Regions from separate parts of the Kitasatospora sp. NPDC096204 genome, predicted to be linked through region 3. Evidence: riboswitches for the same ligand, from Rfam matches in the RefSeq annotation. Region 3 holds a riboswitch; each other region holds the start of a gene.
The links. Region 3 has a riboswitch for cyclic di-AMP ahead of ACIQ87_RS12605 (NlpC/P60 family protein). Riboswitches for the same ligand answer to the same signal wherever they lie in the genome.

Region 1 (4,732 bases), on a different contig from region 3:
GCCGGCCGCGGTGATGTGCCGGGCCATCGCCACGTAGCCGACCGAGAACACCGTCAGCACCACGGTCGCCACGATGTACGCGGCGGGCGCGCCGACGCCGTTGCCCTGCCCGACGATGATCGGCAGGTTGCCGGTCATCGCGGTGATCGGGGCGGCGGTGGCGAGCGCCATGAACACCACGCCGACCAGACCGACCGAATCGGCCTTCAGCCGGTCGACCCCGTCCTCCCCGGGCCGCTCCCGGCCGGCCGCCCTCCCCGCCACGCCCCCGCTCCGGACCGCCATCCGCCCTCCTCGCCTCCGGACCCGCCCGCCCGGCCGGACCGACCGGGCGCTGACCGTCCGCCAGCATGACGCTCCGCGGCCATCCGGGATTTCCCCGAAGCCCTCCGCTGCACCGGAGTTGACGCCGCGTTCGAGCCATCCGAACGGACCCGGGAACAGCCGGGCGGCGCGGAAACGGCAGTGGCCGGCCCGGCCGTACGAGGAGTCCTCGTACGGCCGGGCCGGCCTGGGCGTGTCCCGCGCCCATGTCCGCCGTGCGGCGATCACCCGGTCGAGCGGTCACCCGACATGACCATCCCGGAGGATCGTTTCGCCCCGCAGCGGCGGTGGTTCCGGAAACCCTCGGAGCTCAGCCGTGGGTCAGAGCGCGACGCCGTGCGCGCGCAGGTAGGCGACCGGGTTGATGTCCGAGCCGTACTCCGAGCCGTTGCGGATCTCGAAGTGCAGGTGCGGGCCGGTCACGTTGCCGGTGGCACCGGAGAGGCCGATCTGCTGGCCGACGGTGACGGTCTGACCGATCCGCACACCGATCGAGGAGAGGTGCGCGTACTCGGCGAAGTGGCCGTCGGCGAGCCTGATCTCGACCTCGTTGCCGTAGGCGCCGCCGTTGCCGGCCTTGACCACGACACCGTTGGCGATGGCGCGCAGCGGGGTGCCGGTGGAGGCGACGAAGTCCTGGCCGGTGTGGTGGCCGGAGGCCCACATCGAGCCGGCCACGCCGTAGGCGGTGCCAAGCCTCGGGCCGGCCAGCGGGGCGACGAAGCCGGAGGTGGCGGCGGCGACCGGAGTGGCGGTCACGGCCTTGGCCGGGGTGGCGACCTGCAGCTGGGTCTGCAGCTGCGCGGACGGCTTGGCGGCCTCGGTCCGCACCTGGACCTGGTCCTGCGCCTTGGCGGCCTGGGTCGCGGGAGCGGCCGGCTCGGCCGGGGCGGCGGGCTTCGCCGGAGCGGAGCCGGCCGACGGCGCGACGGCGTGGCCCGGCAGCGTGAGCTGCTGGCCCGGGAAGATCAGGTTCGGGTCGGCACCGACGACCGAGCGGTTCTGCTCGTACAGCGCGTGCCAGCCGCCCTCGACGTTCTTGACGTCGGCGATCCCGGACAGGGTGTCACCGCTGACGACGCGGTAGCTCTCCTGCGCGGCCTGGGTGGCCGGAGCGGCGGCCGGAATGGCGGCCGGAATGGCGGCCGGAGCGGCCGACTCGGCGGAGGCGGAGGCGGCGGCCTGCGAGACCGGGGCGGCCGGAGTGGTGTGGGCCTGGGCGCTCATCGCGGTGACGAGCGGGAGGGCGAAGGAGACACCGGTGACGGCGGTGGCGATGCCGATGCGGGCGGCGCGGGGCAGGGTGATACGACGAGCCTGAGCAGGCATGGAAGTTTCCTCTCCGACGCCTGCGAGGTGAGCTGTCGGGTTCGGGCTGGAGTTGCCCGGCCGCATGCGCGGCTTCACCCCTAGCCGGTCCTGGACGCCCGCGCCCTGAGGCGCGAACTCCGGTCCGGCGACTTACCTGTGGGTCCCCCGCTCCTGCCGTACAGAGTTCGTTTCGAACCACCGGGCAGCGGCAGGACTCGGCGTTCCACCCGGCGGATCCGTCCGGACTGGCCGGGCGGTCGCTGAACTAAAACCCATCCGTTCGGGTGAAGCAATGTCGATCTTTGAAAGCGCAACCATCCCCCCTCCCCCGGTGACCCTCCGCAGGCCCGGGCCCACGATCCGTACACAATCCATTCACCCCCCGCCACTGATCCACGACCCTGCGCCGAGATCCGCGACGCTGCGCAGCCGCCCGCTCACACCCCGCCCACCGTCAACACACCCACCGGTGACCCTTGTCACGTGCGCCCCGGCGGCGCAGGATTCGCCCGTGGCCACCTCAGAGGCCGGCACCCTGCGCCTGGGCACCGCGCAGGGCCGCTGGGTACTACTGGCGACGGTGCTCGGCTCCAGCATGGCGATGCTCGACGGCACCGTGGTGAACGTCGCCCTGCCCCGGATCGGCGCCGACCTCGGCGCCTCCCTCGCGTCCCTGCAATGGACCCTGAACGCCTATCTGCTCACCCTGGCCGGCCTGATCCTGCTCGGCGGCGCGCTGGGCGACCGCTACGGGCGGCGCAAGGTCTTCCTGATCGGCGTGGTCTGGTTCGCCATCGCCTCCGCGGCCTGCGCCGCCGCACCGAACATCCACGTGCTGATCGCCGCCCGCGCCGTCCAGGGCATCGGCGGGGCGCTGCTCACCCCGGGCTCGCTCGCCATGCTCCAGGCCGTCTTCCACCCTGACGACCGCTCGGCGGCGGTCGGCCTCTGGTCCGGCCTGGGCGGGGTGTCGGCCGCGGTCGGCCCGTTCCTCGGCGGCTGGCTGGTGGACGGCCCCGGCTGGCGCTGGATCTTCCTGCTGAACCTGCCGCTCGCCGCCGCCGTGATCGCCGTCGCCACCCGGTCGGTGCCGGAGAGCCGGGACAAGGACGCCTCCGGCCGCTTCGACGTGCTCGGCGCCGTGCTCGCCGCCCTCGCCCTCGGCGCGATCACCTACGCGCTGACCGCGGCCGGCGAGGGCCTGTCCCCCACCGTCTGGGTCAGCGGGGTGTTGGGAGTGGTGCTCGGCGTCGCCTTCGTGGCCGTCGAGCGCCGCGCGCCCGAACCGATGCTGCCGCTCGGCCTCTTCTCCTCCCGGCTGTTCACCGCGGTGAACCTGGTCACCCTGTGCGTGTACGCGGCGTTCAGCGGCGTCTTCTTCCTGCTGGTGGTACAGCTCCAGATCGTGTCCGGGTTCTCGCCGCTGGCCTCGGGCTTCGCCCTGGTGCCGATCACCGTGCTGATGCTGCTGCTGTCCGCCCGCGCCGGACGCCTCGGCAAGCGGATCGGCCCGCGCATCCCGCTCACCGTCGGCCCGATGCTGTGCGCCGCCGGGGTGCTGCTGATGCTGCGCATCGGCCCGGACTCCTCGTACTGGGTGGACGTGCTGCCCGCCGTCACGGTGATGGGCTGCGGCATGACGCTGCTGGTCGCACCGCTGACGGCGACCGTGCTGGCCGCCGTCGAAGTCCGCCACGCGGGCATCGCCAGCGGGGTCAACAACGCCGCCGCCCGCGCGGCCGGCCTGCTCGCGGTGGCCGCCCTGCCGGCGCTGGCCGGACTGAGCGGCGACGCCTACCGGGTGCCCTCCTCGGTCGATGCCGCCTTCCACACCGCCATGCTGATCTGCGCCGGCCTGCTGGTCGCCGGCGGGCTGATCGCCTCCGCGACCGTACGGGGCAACGTGCTCGCCCCCGACGAGCAGTCGGTGGCCGAGCCGAACTGCGACTGGCCGTGCGGGCCCACCGCCCCGCCGCTCGACCCCGGCCACGTCACCGTGACGCGCGAGGGCCCCGCCACCGGTCCGGCGGCGGGGCCCTCACCCAAGGGCTGACGCTACGTCAGAGGATGTCGCCAGGCGCGTACTTGGCGGCCTCCGGGTAGGCGGCCGCGACGGCCTCCACCTGGCGGACGACCTCGGCGACCTGGGCACCGGCCGCGCCGGTGAAGGACAGCCTGTCGGCCAGCAGCGCGTCCAGGGCGGCCCGGTCCAGCGGGATCCGCTCGTCGGCGGCCAGCCGGTCCAGCAGCTCGTTCTCCCGGGCGCCGGCACGCATCGCCAGCGCGGAGGCGACGGCGTGCTCCTTGATGACCTCGTGCCCGGTCTCCCGGCCGACGCCGGCGCGCACCGCGCCCATCAGCACCTTGGTGGTGGCGAGGAACGGCAGGTAGCGGTCCAGCTCGGCCTCGATCACGGCGGGGAAGGCGCCGAACTCGTCGAGGACGGTCAGGAAGGTCTCCAGCAGACCGTCGAAGGCGAAGAACGCGTCCGGCAGCGCGACCCGGCGCACCACCGAGCAGGAGACGTCGCCCTCGTTCCACTGGTCGCCGGCCAGCTCGCCGGTCATCGAGGCGTAGCCACGCAGGATGACGGCCAGGCCGTTGACGCGCTCGCAGGAGCGGGTGTTCATCTTGTGGGGCATCGCGGAGGAGCCGACCTGGCCCTCCTTGAAGCCCTCCGTCACCAGCTCGTGGCCGGCCATCAGACGGATGGTCTTGGCCAGGCTGGACGGCGCGGCGGCCAGCTGGACGAGGGCGGTGAGCACCTCGAAGTCCAGCGAGCGCGGGTAGACCTGGCCGACGCTGGTCAGCACGTTGTCGAAGCCGAGGTGCCCGGCGACCCGGCGCTCCAGCTCGGCGAGCTTCTCGGTGTCCCCACCGAGGAGGTCCAGCATGTCCTGGGCGGTGCCGACCGGGCCCTTGATCCCGCGCAGCGGGTAACGGGCGATCAGCTCCTCCAGGCGGCGGAAGGCGACCAGCAGCTCGTCGGTGATCGAGGCGAACCGCTTGCCCAGGGTGGTGGCCTGCGCGGCCACGTTGTGCGAGCGGCCGGCCATGACCAGCTCGGAGTGCTGGGCGGACAGCTTGGCCAGGCGCA
Region 2 (4,732 bases), on a different contig from region 3:
CAATTCGGCGGCAATCGGCACTCGTTCGACCCCGACCCCACCGCCTGACGAGCGGCCCGACCTGCCTGACCGGCACCGGCGGACGGCGTCGGAATCGAGCCGGGTGGCCGGATCGCGTTCCACGGTGTGTGGGGTCTGTGCGCACGGTGTTCGGAAGGGGAGCGGCCGGGTGCGGGAACACCGGCGCCGGTCCGCTCCGGTGCCGTTCCGCTCCGGCGCCGTTCCGCTACGCGGGCCAGGCGCGCAGCCCGGTGGTGAGGGTGGCGATGAGGCGGTCGTGGGTGGTGGTGAGGTCCTCGGCGAGCTGGAAGGCGCCGGCGGTGGTGAGCGAGGCGAAGCCGTGGGCGAGGGAGCGGACGGTGCGGGCGGCGTGGATCGCCTCGGAGCCGTCGAGGCCGTACTCCCGCAGGACGGCGACGATCACGCCGACGAGCCGGGCGGCCGCGCGGGCCAGGTCGTCGTCGGGCTGCGGGGCCTGGGGGAGGGCGTTGTAGCGGTGCGGGTGCTCGGTGGCGTACGCGTGGTAGGCGCGCAGCACGGCGGCGACGGCGTCGTCCCCGCTGCGTCCGACGGCCGCCTCGGCCAGCCGGTCGGCCAGCTCCCCGGTGACCCGGACGGCGATCAGCCGCCGCAGTTCGGCGAGGCCGCCGCTGACGTGCTTGTACAGCGAGGGGGTGGCGACCCCGGCCCGGGCGGCGACGGAGGCCAGGGTGAGGGCCTCGGCGCCCTGCTCGTCGATGAGGGCGAGGGCGTGGTCGACGACCTGGTCGGGGGTCAGTCCTACGCGGGGCATGGGCTCGGGCTCTCCGTACGGGTCGAAGTCGGGTGACGTCGGGCGCTGTCGGGCGGGTGCCGGTGACGTCGGTGGGTCGGGCGGGGTCGGGCGGGGTCGGGCGGGGCCGGGCGGGGCCGGACGGGGCCGGACGGGGCCGGGTGGGGCCGGGGGCGCCGCTCAGCCGAGCTCGGCGAGGAACGGCAGCAGGGCGTCCGCGGTGGCCGCCGGGTTGTCGGCCATCGGGTAGTGCCCGGACCCCTCGATCATCGCCTTCCGCGCGCCGAGCGCGGCGGCCTGCCGGTCGGCGACGAGCTCCGGCTTCGGGAAGTCGGGGTCCTTGCCGCCCATGACCACCAGTGCCGGGCACCGCACCGCGGCCGTCCAGCCGACCGGCGCCGAGTCGCCGTGGACGTAGCCGCGGGTGGCGGTCTTCCGTCCCGGGGTGCGCAGCGCGGCGACCAGCCCGCCCACGTACGCGTCGAAGTCGGCGGGCTTGGCGCCGGGGAAGGCCATCCGGCGCAGGTAGAAGCCCCAGGAGGCCGGCCAGTGGACGAGGGCGGTGCCCATGAGGGCCATGACGCCGCGCATCAGGGCGTTCGGCGGCGGGCTCTCGACGAAGGCGTCGATCAGGACGATCCCGGCGACCCGCTCGGGCGCGTCCCCGGCGGCCTTCACGACCGTCGCCCCGGTGTAGGAGTTGCCGGCGAGGACGGCGCGCTCGATGCCGAGGTGGTCCAGCAGGGCGAGGACGTCGCCGGCGATGGCGGCCGGGCCGTAGTCGTCCCAGCCGATCGAGGATTCGCCGAAGCCCCGCAGGTCCATGGTGACGACCCGGTGGCCGGCGGCGACCAGCAGCGGGCGCAGGTGCCGGTACGCGGCCCGGCTGTCGAGCATGCCCGGGAGCAGGACGACGGGGGTGCCGTTGCCCTGCCGGGTGTCGTCGAAGGCGATCCGGCCGCCGGGGACGGTCAGGTACTGGGTGCTCGGGGTGATGGTGCCGTTCACGGGGTCCTCCTCGGGCCGCCGGTGCGGGGCATCGGCGGTACTGCCGATAGCCATAAAGCTAAGGCTAATAGCCTTAGCCGTCAAGCGGTCTGCGGGCCGGGGGAAGGGGGTGCGGTCGGGCGGGTGCGGTCGGGCGGGTGTGGTCAGGCCCCTTCCACCTTGAACGGGTCGTGCTCGCTGAGCAGCTTCTCCAGCCGGGCCTGGTCCACCCGGGTGACCATCTCGTTGGACTCCTGCCGGTCCCGGACCACTTTCGCCAGCGTGAACGCGGAGGTGACGGTGTAGAGGAGCCCGATCCCCAGGAAGGCCCTGGTCCACCCGCCGACCGGCAGGTAGGCGATCCCGGCGGCGAGGGCGATGCCCGACAGGGCGAAGGAGAGGACGGCCTGGATGTGGTACGCGGCCGTGGTGCGGGTCTGCATCGGTGCGCTCATGGCGTCAGGATGCGGCCGTCCGGCCGGGCCGCACATGAGTAGGGGTACTCAGATGGGGCCGTGCGTGAGGGGCCGTTCGTTGACGTCCGTTCACCTGCCATCGGGCGGCCCGAAACGGATGGCTTGGAATCAGAGCCTCCTAGGATTAACGTTTGATAACGCAGCGCGGTCGTCAACGCCGTACCCAGACGGCACCGTGCGCCGTCGCCTAATCCCGCAGACCCGCCTCCGGGCAGGTCAGGGAGCCGGGGAACCACGTTCCTTGGGGTGAATCGGCGGGGCTCCGGCCCGGCCGTAGGAGACCTTCCTGCTCCGAACCCGTCAGCTAACCCGGTAGGCGCGAAGGAAGGAAAGGAGCGCGCCTCCGTGGCGTCGACGCACACCCCGGCACACCCGGCCGGCCCCGCAGCCGGTACCCAGCTCCTCGACCACCCCGGCACGGACGGCCCCGAGGCCTTCGGCCCGGAGGCATTCGCCGCGGAGGCCGACACCAACCGCCACCGGATGCCGCGTCAGACCCGCGGGGCCTCCCCGCTGCTCGGCGTCACCGCCGTCGCCGCCACGCTGGGCGCCACCGGCTTCGCCTCGGCGACCCCGGCCGCCGCCCCCGCCGTCGAGGTCCCGGACGAGACCCCGGTCGCCCTCGCCGCCGACCCCGGCCTCGCGCTCGCCGCCCGCATCCAGCACCAGGCCGACAGCCAGCGCACCGCCGCCGAGGAGACCGCCCGGGTGCAGGCCGCCCAGGAGGCGGAGGCCAAGGCCGCCGCCAAGGAGGCCGAGGCCAAGCGCGCCGCCGAGGAGGCCGAGCGGGCCAAGGCCGCCGCCCTCACCCTCCCGGTGAACGACTACCGGCTCTCCGCCCACTACGGCCAGAGCGCCCGCTACTGGGCCAACCTGCACACCGGCCTGGACTTCGCCGCCGACACCGGCACCCCCGTCTACGCGCTCGGCCAGGGCACCATCACCTCGGCCGGCTGGGCCGGCTCGTACGGCTACCGGATCGTCGAGACCCTGCCCGACGGCACCGAGATCTGGTACTGCCACCTCTCCTCGATCACCAAGGGCTCCGGCAAGGTCGCCTCCGGCCAGCAGATCGGCAAGGTCGGCGCGACCGGCAACGTCACCGGCCCCCACCTGCACATGGAGGTCCGCCCCGGCGGCGGCGCCCCGGTCGACCCGGAGCCCTGGCTCCAGCAGCGCGGCCTCAACCCCTGACGCACGCGCACCGACGCACCCGCGGGAGGCCCCCGGGCCGGGGGCCTCCCGCGCCGCGTCTCACTCCTCGACGGGCAGCTGCGCCAGGTACGCGTCGATCTCCTCCGGGCCCGGCTCCGGCGCCAGCTCCGGGAACTCCGTCACCAGCAGCCGCGGCAGCCCCGGCACCGTCCAGGCGCCGAACAGGTCGAGCGCCGCGTCCACCGCCGCCTCCTCGAACCTCCCGAAGTCCCCGGCCAGCTCGTCCGGCATCGGCCGGCCCAGCGCGGTCAGCCGCGCCAGGTTGCGGTAGCTGCGCCGCATCAGGCCCTGCTCCAGCAGCCGACGCGCGCCGTCCGTGGCCATGCCCACCGACAGCACCCGGGCCGGGCCCCAGCCCCGCTCGTCCGGCTCGTCCAGCCAGCCGGCCGACGCCAGCGCCTCGAACGCCGCCAGCCGCTCCTCCTCGGCGAACTCCCCGAAGCCGGCCAGCCACTCCCGCACCGCCTCCGGGTCCGTGACGTCCGCCCCGTGCGCGTGCAGCAGCAGCGCGTACAGCCGGGGCCAGGTCACCAGGTCGGCGCGGCGCAGCAGCCCGGTCGCGACCTCTCCCTGCCACTCGGCCTCCTCGTGCAGCCGCTCCTGGCGCTTGGCGTTCAGCCGGCGGGCCGCCCGCTGGTGGTCGACCAGCAGCCGGACGGCGTCGCCGTAGGCGAGCGGGTCCTCCTCGGGCGCGGGTTGGACGTACAGGTGGAGCCGCTCGTGGAGCAGGTGCTCCACCGCGTCGGAGGTCAGTTCGGGCCAGCCGTCGTGCATCCTGCCCTCGCCCAGCTCCAGCAGCGCCAGCACCGCGCGCAGCGGCCCCTCGGCCACCGGCGCGCGGCCCTGCTCGGCCGCCCAGGCGAGCAGGTCGGCGGCCTTGGTGCGCGGGGCGAGCCGCAGGTCTTCGTCGTTCATAGTCCGAACGGTAGCCGCCGGGCGGGGATAGGGTCGGCAGCCATGGTCCCCGTACGACTCACCGGCCCGCGACTGGCCGTCCGCGAGTACCACCACACCGAGGGCGACGTGGACGCGCTGCACGCGCTGCTCGGCGACCCGGAGGTCACCCGGTACCTGCCCTTCGGGCCGAGCGACCGGGAGGACTGCGCCGACCAGGTCGAGCTCTACCTGGAGGAGGCGATGGCCGAGGAGCGGGACACCTACCGGCTCGCCGTCACCAGGCTCGCCGACGCCGAGGAGCCGGACGACGCGACGCCGATCGGGCAGGCCTCGCTCACCCTCGAAGGGCACCGTGCCGCCTGGCTCGGGTGCGTGCTGGCCCGCG
Region 3 (4,732 bases):
GCTGCTGGACCAGCTGCTGGCGATCCCCCAGGTGCACCTGGTGGTGGACGGCTACAACGTGACCAAGACCGGCTATCCGGCGCTGCCGCTGGAGCAGCAGCGGATCCGGCTGCTGGGCGGGCTGGCGATGCTGGCCCAGCGCACCCAGGCGGAGGTCACCTGTGTGTTCGACGGGCAGGACCTGGACGTCCCGGTGATCATGGCGCCACCGCGCGGGGTCCGGGTGCGGTTCAGCCGGACCGGGGAGACGGCCGACGAGCTGATCCGCCGTCTGGTGCGGGCCGAGCCGCAGGGCCGTCCGGTGGTGGTGGTGTCCACCGACCGGGAGGTCGCGGAGGGCGTGCGGAAGGCGGGCGCGCGCCCCGTGGCGTCGGTGCTGCTGCTGAACCGGCTGGCCCGGCCCTGACCTCGGCCGATTCCGTGTGATTCCTGGTCAGGGGCGGTGTCGGGGCATGGTGAGGGGGCCGTGGAGTCAGCGTGGGGTGGCCGAGTTCATGCCATCGGGGGAGTGGCACAACGGATAGATCTTCACTAAGGTCTGGCGTCAAACCTATTTTCGGGAATCTCATCCCATCAGGTGAGTCCGATGGAAGAAGGAGCCGGTCCCTTGGCCTCCCACCGCCGTCCCAAGCAGCCGAGCCGCGCACGGATCTCCGTGCTCACCGCTGCCGCTGCGACCGCGGTCGCCCTCTCCGCCCAGGTGGCCGCGCACGCCGCGCCGCAGCCGAACAAGGCGGACGTCAAGGCGCAGATCGACCAGCTCCAGGAGGAGCAGGAGCAGGCGGCGGAGAAGTACAACGGCGCCAAGGAGCGGGCCGACCAGCTGCGCAAGCAGGCCGACCAGCTGCAGGACCAGGTGGCCCGCAGCCAGGAGCAGATGACCCAGCTCCAGGGCGGCCTGGCCGAGGTGGCGGGGGATCAGTACCGCTCCGGCGGCATCGACCCGTCCGTCCAGCTGATGCTCTCCTCCGACCCGTCCGGCTACCTGGAGAAGGCCTCGACCGTCCAGCAGGCCAGCACTAGCCAGGCCGAGGCGCTCAAGGGGCTGCTGGAGCAGCAGCGCCGGCTGGACCAGGAGAAGGCCGAGGCGGCCGCCGTGCTGGCCTCGCTGGACACCACCACCAAGGACCTCAACCAGGCCAAGGCGGACGTCAACACCAAGCTGAAGACCGCCCAGGACCTGCTGAACTCGCTCAGCGCCGCCGACCGCGCCGCGCTGAAGGCCCAGCAGGCGCAGGACGACCGCGCCTCGCGCGGCAGCGAGCGGGTCGACCTCGGCAGCCTGCCGCCGGCCAGCGGCTACGCGGCCGTGGCGATGGCCAAGGCGATGAGCAAGCAGGGCTCGCCGTACGTGTGGGGCGCCACCGGCTCGACCACCTTCGACTGCTCGGGCCTGATGGTCTGGTCGTACGGGCAGGCGGGCGTCTCGCTGCCGCGCACCTCGCAGGAGCAGGGCCACTACGGCACCCGGGTGCCCTCGCTGGACCAGGCCCAGCCGGGAGACCTGGTGATCTACGGCTCCGACATGCACCACGTCGGGATGTACATCGGCAACGGCATGGTGGTCCACGCGCCGCACACCGGTGACGTGGTGAAGGTGATGAAGGCCGACGCGATGCCGATCAACACCATCCGCCGGGTCTGACGGCCCGACACGCCCGCGGGCTCCTCGGGGGCCTGTGAAAAGCGCCACCCTCCCCGTGGGGGTGGCGTTCGGCTTTCCCGCCCTTTCGTGACCACATGCTGAGAACCGATCAGCCTTCTGTGTGCCAGTGGTCACCATCGGTCATTTTCACAAAAGAACTTGGGTAATCTTCTGTCTTTTTTCTGACAAGGATTTGAACGGATCACGGTTCAGTTACTAGGGTCATGCTCCGAACCACCGCACTGTCGATCGCCCAGCCAGGGTGTCGGCGGTGGTTACCGCCGAGTTCGCGAGGCAGCGGGGCAGGTCGAAGCGACTGCCCGACAGGGGAGCCCAGTGTTCGGGGGCGCTGCGGAGCGGAGCCGGGGAACCATGTTCCTCCGGGGTGAATCGGCGCCAGGTCGGCCGGTGAAACGGCCGTGAGGCGTCGTAGGGCATGCTTCCGGCCCGAACCCGTCAGCTCACCCGGTAGGCGGACGTAGGAAGAAGGAGTCCGCCTTCGTGGCGTCCCATCGTCGTCCCAAGCCCGCCGGTCGCGCTCGCGTCTCGATCCTGACGGGTGTCGCCGCGGCGGCCGTCGTCCTCTCCGCGCAGGGTGCCCACGCGGACCCGCAGCCGACCAAGGAACAGGTCAAGGGGCAGGTCGACCAGCTCAACGAGCAGGCCGAGGTCGCGACCGAGAACTACAACGCCGCCCAGGCCAAGCAGCAGGAGCTGGAGAAGCAGGTCTCCGGCCTGCAGGACCAGGTGGCCCGTCAGCAGGCCCAGGTCACCGAGCTCCAGGGCGGCCTCGCCGAGATCGCCGGCGAGCAGTACCGCAACGGGGGCATATCCCCGACCGTCCAGCTGATGTTCTCCTCCAGCCCGGACACCTTCCTCAGCCAGGCCGGCACGCTGAACCAGGCCGGCAGCACCCAGAAGGGGCAGCTGAAGGAACTCCAGGAGCAGCAGCGCAAGCTCGACCAGGACCGCAACGAGGCCCAGGGCAAGCTCGCCGAGCTGGAGTCGACCACCCAGCAGCTGAAGGCCTCCAAGGACGAGGTCCAGGGCAAGCTGAAGGCGGCCCAGGACCTGCTCAACACCCTGACCGAGCAGGACCGTCAGGCGCTGCGCCAGGCCGAGGAGAAGGCCGCGGCCGACGCCAGGGCCAAGGCCGACGCCGCCCAGGCGCAGCAGCAGCAGGCCGACCGCGCCTCGCGCGACAACAGCCGCGGCAACCTGGCGGCCCCCACCACCACCGCTCCGGTGAACGTGGCCGCGGGCAGCTCGCGCGGTGCCGCCGCCCTCTCGTACGCCGCGTCCAAGGTCGGCAGCCCGTACGTCTGGGGCGCCACCGGCCCGGGCTCCTTCGACTGCTCCGGTCTGATGGTCTGGGCGTTCAACCAGGCGGGCGTGTCGCTGCCGCGCACCTCGCAGGCGCAGGCGGGGGCCGGCACCCGGCTCGGTACGGACCTCTCCAAGGCCCAGCCCGGCGACCTGCTGATCTTCTACAGCGACGCCCACCACGTCGGCATCTACGCCGGCAACGGCCAGGTGCTGCACGCCCCCAAGCCGGGTGCGTCGGTGCGCTACGAGGCCGTCACCAACATGCCGCTGACGGGCATCGTGCGGGTCTGATCCCCGCTCGGACGCCTCCGGGCCCGGCCTTCCCCAGGGAAGGCCGGGCCTGCGGCTTTTCCGGCGGGTCGAGCTGATGTCCGATTAGGGGTCGAATATTCGGGTTGGGAGGGGTTTGGACTCGCTTGCCCGGACTCGCTAACGTCTGCCACCGGACTCCCGCTCTACGGCCGCCCGTCCCGGTGCGGCGGCGGGGCCGCGCCGCAGGATTGGAGCCGCTGCCGCCATGCCCGTGCACCGTCGTTCCCAACTGCTCACCCGGGCGCTGGTGCTGACCGCGGCCGCCGCCACCGCGCTGGGCGTGGCCGCCGGAGGCCGCGCCCAGGCCGCGCCGGACAGCCCGGACCCGGGCGACCGTCAGGACGTCAGGACGCAGGTCGAGCAGCTGTACGACGAGGCCGAGCAGGCCTCGGAGAAGGCGAACGCGGCGCAGGAGGCCCAGCGGCGGCTCCAGGGCGAGACCACGATCCTCCAGGGCGAGATCGCCGTCGCCCAGGACCAGCTCAACGAGCTGCGCGGTGACCTGGCGACGGTGGCCGGGGCCGAGTACCGCGGCGGCGGGTTGGCCCAGACCGCCCAGCTGTTCCTCTCGCCCGACCCGGAGGGCTACCTGGTCCGCGCCCGCACCCTGGGCCAGGCCGCCGCGCGCCAGCAGGAGACCCTGCACGAGCTGGTCACCCGCCAGCGCCGGCTCGACCAGCGCCGCTCCGAGGCGGCCGGCAAGCTCGCCGAGCTGGACCAGACCCGCCGCACGCTCGCCGACACCAAGCAGCAGATCCAGCAGCGGCTCGCCAGGGCGCAGAAGCTGCTGAACGGCCTGGGTGCCGCCGAGCGGGCCCGGATGACGGCCCAGGACGCCCGGGAGGCCGAGCAGCGCGCCACCCGGGGCACCGACCGGCTGGACCTCGGCACCGCCCCGCCCGCCTCCGAGCGCGGGGCGGCCGCGCTGGCCGCCGCGGTGCGGATGATCGGCTCCCCGTACGTCTACGGGGCCACCGGACCGCACGCCTTCGACTGCTCCGGTCTGATGTACTACAGCTGGCGGCAGGCCGGAGTGACCCTGCCGCGCACCTCGCAGGCCCAGGCGTACGCCGGGCAGCGGATCAGCCTGTCCGAAGCGCGACCGGGAGACCTGGTGATCTTCTACCGGGACATGCACCACGTCGGCATGTACGCCGGCGGCGGCGTGATCGTGCACGCCCCCCGCCCGGGCGCCAAGGTCCGCTACGAGAGCGTCACCGCCATGCCGGTCTCCGGGGTGGTCCGGCTCTGAACGCCCCGACGCCCGGTTCCGGCGACCCCGCGGACCCCGCCGAGATACCCCGTCCCCGCCGTGCGCTGTCCCGGCGGGGCGCGCTGCTGCTCGCGGCCGGCGGGCTGGCCCAGCTGTCACTGCCCCCGGCCGCCCCGGCGGCGCCGCCCGCGGCGCGCCCGGCGGACCGGCGCGGCGAGGTGGCCGCCGCACTGGCG
Region 4 (4,732 bases), on a different contig from region 3:
GGGGTGCGCGCGGCCGAGGGTCTCGAGCCGGACGGGGAGTAGGCGCTCAGGCCGCCGTGGCGGTGTGCTCCGGGCGCCGCTGCGGCGGGACGAGTTCGCCGATGGCCTCGCCGACGAGGAGGACGAGTTCGGCGAGCCGCTCCAGGTCGAGGTGGTCGGGCAGGTCGGCCAGCGAGATGATCCGCTCGCCGCCCGGGCCGGCGACGGCGAACAGGTCGATCGGCCCGAGGTGCTTCTCGGCGGTGTCCACGAGGGCGGCGACGTCGCTGGGGCGGCGGATGTCGCCGCAGACGCCGACGACGGGGCAGCCCGGCCGGTCGAGTTCGGTGGCGAGGTCCTCGGCGACGCCGACGTACTGGTCGGCGATCAGCATTCCGGCGGCGCCGGCCGCGGAGAACCGGCGGGCGAGGCCCGCGCCCGACCCGCCGTCGAGGACCGCGATGACGACGACTGACCCGCTGACCCGCATGGCCTGCTCCTCCCTGTGGACGACACCGCACCGGCGCCCACGCGTACTGCGGAGGATCGTAGGCACGTCCTGACCCTCCGCGACAGGGATTACCCCTCAGGTGACCAGGCTCACGCCCGCCCCGCGGCCAAGAGTCGGCCAAGAGCTGTCCACGGACCGTCCACGACCCCGCCACGGACGGTCAACGGCCCGGCTACGGCCCGTCCATGAGCCGGCCGTGGCCCGGTCATGCCCCGGTCACGACGCCGCCGCGGAGCGCCGCCCGACGGGCGCGGCCCGCCGGAGGGCGGGTGCGCCCGTCGCACCGGATACGGTCGGTCCATGCCAGCTCAGCCCGACCCCGCCCGGCCCGCCGCCGCGTCCTGCGACACCCCCGCCCCGCAGCTGTTCACCTGGGAGTTCGCCTCCGACCCGTACCCCGCCTACGCCTGGCTGCGCGAGCACGCCCCGGTGCACCGCACCACCCTGCCGAGCGGGGTGGAGGCCTGGCTGGTGACCAGGTACGCGGACGCCCGGCAGGCGCTCGCGGACAGCCGGCTGTCGAAGAACCCGGCGCACCACAGCGAGCAGGCGCACCGCACCGGCCGGGTGGGCATCCCGGGGGAGCGGCAGGCGGACCTGATGACCCACCTGCTGAACATCGACCCGCCGGACCACACCCGGCTGCGCCGCCTGGTGTCGAAGGCGTTCACGCCGCGCCGGGTGGCCGAGTTCGAGCCGCGGGTGCAGCAGCTCACCGACCGGCTGATCGACGGCTTCGCGCAGCGCGGCTCGGCGGACCTGATCCACGAGTTCGCCTTCCCGCTCCCCATCTACGCGATCTGCGACATGCTCGGGGTGCCGGCCGAGGACCAGGACGACTTCCGCGACTGGGCCGGGATGATGATCCGGCACGGCGGCGGCCGGCGCGGCGGCGTGGGGCGGGCGGTGAAGCGGATGCGGGCGTACCTGCTGGAGCTGATCCACCGCAAGCGCGCGGACCTCGGGGACGACCTGATCTCCGGTCTGATCCGGGCCAGTGACCACGGCGAGCACCTGACGGAGAACGAGGCCGCGGCGATGGCCTTCATCCTCCTGTTCGCGGGCTTCGAGACGACCGTGAACCTGATCGGCAACGGCACCTACGCGCTGCTGCGCAACCCGGAGCAGCGCTGGCTGCTGCAGGAGTCGGTGGCGCGCGGGGAGAGCGCGCTGCTGGAGACCGGGATCGAGGAACTCCTGCGCTACGACGGGCCGGTGGAGCTGGCGACCTGGCGGTTCGCGACCCGTCCGCTGACCATCGGCGGGGTGGACATCCCGGTCGGCGACCCGGTGCTGGTGGTGCTGGCCGCGGCGGACCGCGACCCGGCCAGGTTCGCCGCCGAGAACACCCTGGACCTGTCCCGGACGGACAATCCCCACCTGGGCTTCGGGCACGGCATCCACTACTGCATCGGCGCTCCGCTCGCCCGGCTGGAGGGGCGTGCCGCGCTGGCCACGCTGCTTTCCCGGCTGCCCGACCTGCGGCTCGCGCAGAGCCCGGACGACCTGCGCTGGCGCGGTGGCCTGATCATGCGTGGGCTGCGCGAACTACCGGTGGAATTCAGCCCGGAGAGCCGCTCTCCGCACACGCCTCCACAGGCCTCTCCGCACACCCCTCCACAGGCCCCTCGAACGCCTCCGACGTGCTGAGATCACGCTGACGGGACGTCGCCGATCGCCCGCCGACGGGGGTGTGAACACCCATCAATCCGGACATAACACCGCCGTTGGTAGGCGATTGAACACGGGCCGTAATTGTCGTGTGATATCGACGATATGAGCTTGTGATTGTCCTGATGATCTGTCTACTCTCCCTGGAGTTCGCAGCTGCGGACCTCGTGCGCGGAACGCCGAATCCTGCCCGCCGCGCCCGGGAAACCGACCAGACCCTGGGCAGGGGCGGGGGAACCAGGTTTGTTGCCGTCTCCCACGGCTTGGGGTGAAGCCGCCCGAGCGGAATCGTTTCCGCGTACGGCGGCCGGGCCACCTCCCGGTCCGAACCCGACAGCTCACCTCGCAGGCGTGCGGAGAGGGACCTCTTCATGCTGTTCGTTGGAACTGGCCGTCACCGTCGTCGCACCCAGGCCGAGAAGGCCATCGCCGTCGCCGGTGTGGCCGGCGTCGGACTCGCGATGCCGCTCCTCACCGCCACCGGCGCCTCCGCCGCCCCGGCCTCCACCTGGGACGCCGTCGCCCAGTGCGAGAGCGGCGGCAACTGGAGCATCAACACCGGCAACGGCTTCTACGGCGGCCTCCAGTTCACCTCCAGCACCTGGAAGGCGTACGGCGGCACCGCCTACGCGTCGCAGGCCAACCAGGCCAGCAAGGCCCAGCAGATCTCGGTCGCCGAGAAGGTGCTGGCCTCGCAGGGGCCGGGCGCCTGGCCGGTCTGCTCCCAGAAGGCGGGTCTGACCAAGGGTGGCGCCGCGGCCGTGGTCGACACCTCCTCGGACGCCAAGCCGCAGTCCGCCCCCAAGCAGCAGACCCCGAAGCCCGCCGCCAAGCCGGCCGCGCAGCAGCCCGCCGCCCAGAAGCCGGTGCAGAAGCCCGCCGCGCAGCCGGTCCAGCAGGCCGCCCCGCAGCAGCAGGCGCAGCCGCAGACCCCGGGCTTCTCCGGCAAGGCCGGCTGGGACGCCGACGCCAAGGTGTTCTGGTACCAGAACAACGGCGCCTGGTACTGGACCAGCCACCAGAGCGTCTACCAGCAGTACGCCGGCCAGGCCGCCGCCCAGCCGCAGTACGCCCCGCGCGCCGCCCAGCAGGCCCCGCAGGCCGCCGGCCACGACTACACCGTCCGCGCCGGGGACACCTTGTCGACCATCGCCGCCGCCCAGGGCGTGTCCGGCGGCTGGAACGCGCTGTACGAGCAGAACCACGCCACCGTCGGCGGCGACCCGAACCTGATAATGCCCGGCCAGGTGCTGCACCTCGGCTGAGCCCCCGCACCGCCGTCACCCCGGTCACCGCCCCCGCCGTGACCCGGCGTCGGTGCCGCTCCGCCCCGCCGTCCGAAGGGGACCGGTCCTACCGGTCCCCTTCGTCCGCATTCGCCCGCGCCGGTGGGACAAGCTGGGACAAGCAGGTGAACTACCGGTGGGTAGTGGGGCCACACGCTGAGACGGAACCGAGGTGGAGGTGGCCCCGGGAGCCCGGGCGGTTAGGCTCTGGTCGTAACGACTCCGCAATCGTCCTGCTGACAGCACCCACCGTCAGACCGGACCCTGCTTCCGCAAGGAGATGCCTCGTGCCGTCCATCGATGTCGTCGTAGCCCGTGAGATCCTCGATTCGCGCGGCAACCCCACGGTCGAGGTCGAGGTCGGCCTCGACGACGGCAGCACGGGTCGTGCCGCTGTCCCGTCGGGTGCCTCCACCGGCGCCTTCGAGGCGCTGGAGCTGCGCGACGGCGACAAGAACCGCTACTTCGGCAAGGGCGTCGAGAAGGCCGTCCTGGCCGTCATCGAGCAGATCGGCCCGGAGCTGGTCGGCTACGACGCCACCGAGCAGCGCCTGATCGACCAGGCCATGCTGGACCTGGACGCCACCCCGGACAAGTCCTCGCTCGGCGCCAACGCCATCCTGGGCGTCTCGCTGGCCGTCGCGCACGCCGCCTCCGAGGCCAGCGACCTGCCGCTGTTCCGCTACCTGGGCGGCCCGAACGCGCACGTCCTGCCGGTCCCGATGATGAACATCCTCAACGGTGGGTCGCACGCCGACTCCAACGTCGACATCCAGGAGTTCATGATCGCCCCGATCGGTGCGGAGTCCTTCTCCGAGGCCGTCCGCTGGGGCGTCGAGGTCTACCACACGCTCAAGGGCGTGCTGAAGGAGCGCGGCCTGTCCACCGGTCTGGGCGACGAGGGCGGCTTCGCCCCGAACCTGGACTCCAACCGCGAGGCCCTGGACCTCATCGTCGAGGCCATCAAGAAGGCCGGCTACGTGCCCGGCCGTGACGTCGCGCTGGCCCTGGACGTCGCCTCCTCCGAGTTCTACGAGGACGGCGCCTACCACTTCGAGGGCAAGGAGCTCACCGCCGCCGAGCTCATCGAGTACTACGCCGAGCTGGTCGCCGCCTACCCGCTGGTCTCCATCGAGGACCCGCTGGACGAGTCGGACTGGGACGGCTGGAAGGCCATGACCGAGAAGCTGGGCGACAAGGTCCAGCTGGTCGGCGACGACCTGTTCGTCACCAACCCGGCCCGCCTGGCCCGCGGCATCGAGACCGGCACCGCCAACGCGCTGCT

Region 1: it holds a riboswitch for cyclic di-AMP, as region 3 does, so the genes downstream of both, ACIQ87_RS29885 (peptidoglycan DD-metalloendopeptidase family protein) here and ACIQ87_RS12605 (NlpC/P60 family protein) in region 3, are expected to answer to the same signal.
Region 2: it holds a riboswitch for cyclic di-AMP, as region 3 does, so the genes downstream of both, ACIQ87_RS36550 (M23 family metallopeptidase) here and ACIQ87_RS12605 (NlpC/P60 family protein) in region 3, are expected to answer to the same signal.
Region 4: it holds a riboswitch for cyclic di-AMP, as region 3 does, so the genes downstream of both, ACIQ87_RS24285 (transglycosylase family protein) here and ACIQ87_RS12605 (NlpC/P60 family protein) in region 3, are expected to answer to the same signal.

The regions. Positions count from the first base shown of each region.
Region 1 is NZ_JBIWFT010000033.1:75,496-80,227, forward strand. Features, by position in the region: gene ACIQ87_RS29880 (APC family permease) at 1-285, opposite strand, end outside; gene ACIQ87_RS29885 (peptidoglycan DD-metalloendopeptidase family protein) at 646-1,653, opposite strand; cyclic di-AMP (ydaO/yuaA leader) riboswitch at 1,656-1,793, opposite strand; gene ACIQ87_RS29890 (MFS transporter) at 2,147-3,688, shown strand; gene purB (adenylosuccinate lyase) at 3,696-4,732, opposite strand, start outside.
Region 2 is NZ_JBIWFT010000053.1:23,325-28,056, reverse strand. Features, by position in the region: gene ACIQ87_RS36565 (TetR/AcrR family transcriptional regulator) at 227-793, opposite strand; gene ACIQ87_RS36560 (alpha/beta fold hydrolase) at 953-1,834, opposite strand; gene ACIQ87_RS36555 (YiaA/YiaB family inner membrane protein) at 1,924-2,214, opposite strand; cyclic di-AMP (ydaO/yuaA leader) riboswitch at 2,410-2,568, shown strand; gene ACIQ87_RS36550 (M23 family metallopeptidase) at 2,581-3,429, shown strand; gene ACIQ87_RS36545 (hypothetical protein) at 3,490-4,365, opposite strand; gene ACIQ87_RS36540 (GNAT family N-acetyltransferase) at 4,408-4,732, shown strand, end outside.
Region 3 is NZ_JBIWFT010000009.1:166,781-171,512, reverse strand. Features, by position in the region: gene ACIQ87_RS12615 (NYN domain-containing protein) at 1-406, shown strand, start outside; gene ACIQ87_RS12610 (NlpC/P60 family protein) at 608-1,645, shown strand; cyclic di-AMP (ydaO/yuaA leader) riboswitch at 1,983-2,136, shown strand; gene ACIQ87_RS12605 (NlpC/P60 family protein) at 2,147-3,262, shown strand; gene ACIQ87_RS12600 (NlpC/P60 family protein) at 3,489-4,535, shown strand; gene ACIQ87_RS12595 (hypothetical protein) at 4,715-4,732, shown strand, end outside.
Region 4 is NZ_JBIWFT010000022.1:141,296-146,027, forward strand. Features, by position in the region: gene ACIQ87_RS24270 (MazG family protein) at 1-42, shown strand, start outside; gene ACIQ87_RS24275 (SDR family NAD(P)-dependent oxidoreductase) at 47-469, opposite strand; gene ACIQ87_RS24280 (cytochrome P450) at 791-2,140, shown strand; cyclic di-AMP (ydaO/yuaA leader) riboswitch at 2,361-2,527, shown strand; gene ACIQ87_RS24285 (transglycosylase family protein) at 2,533-3,426, shown strand; gene eno (phosphopyruvate hydratase) at 3,735-4,732, shown strand, end outside.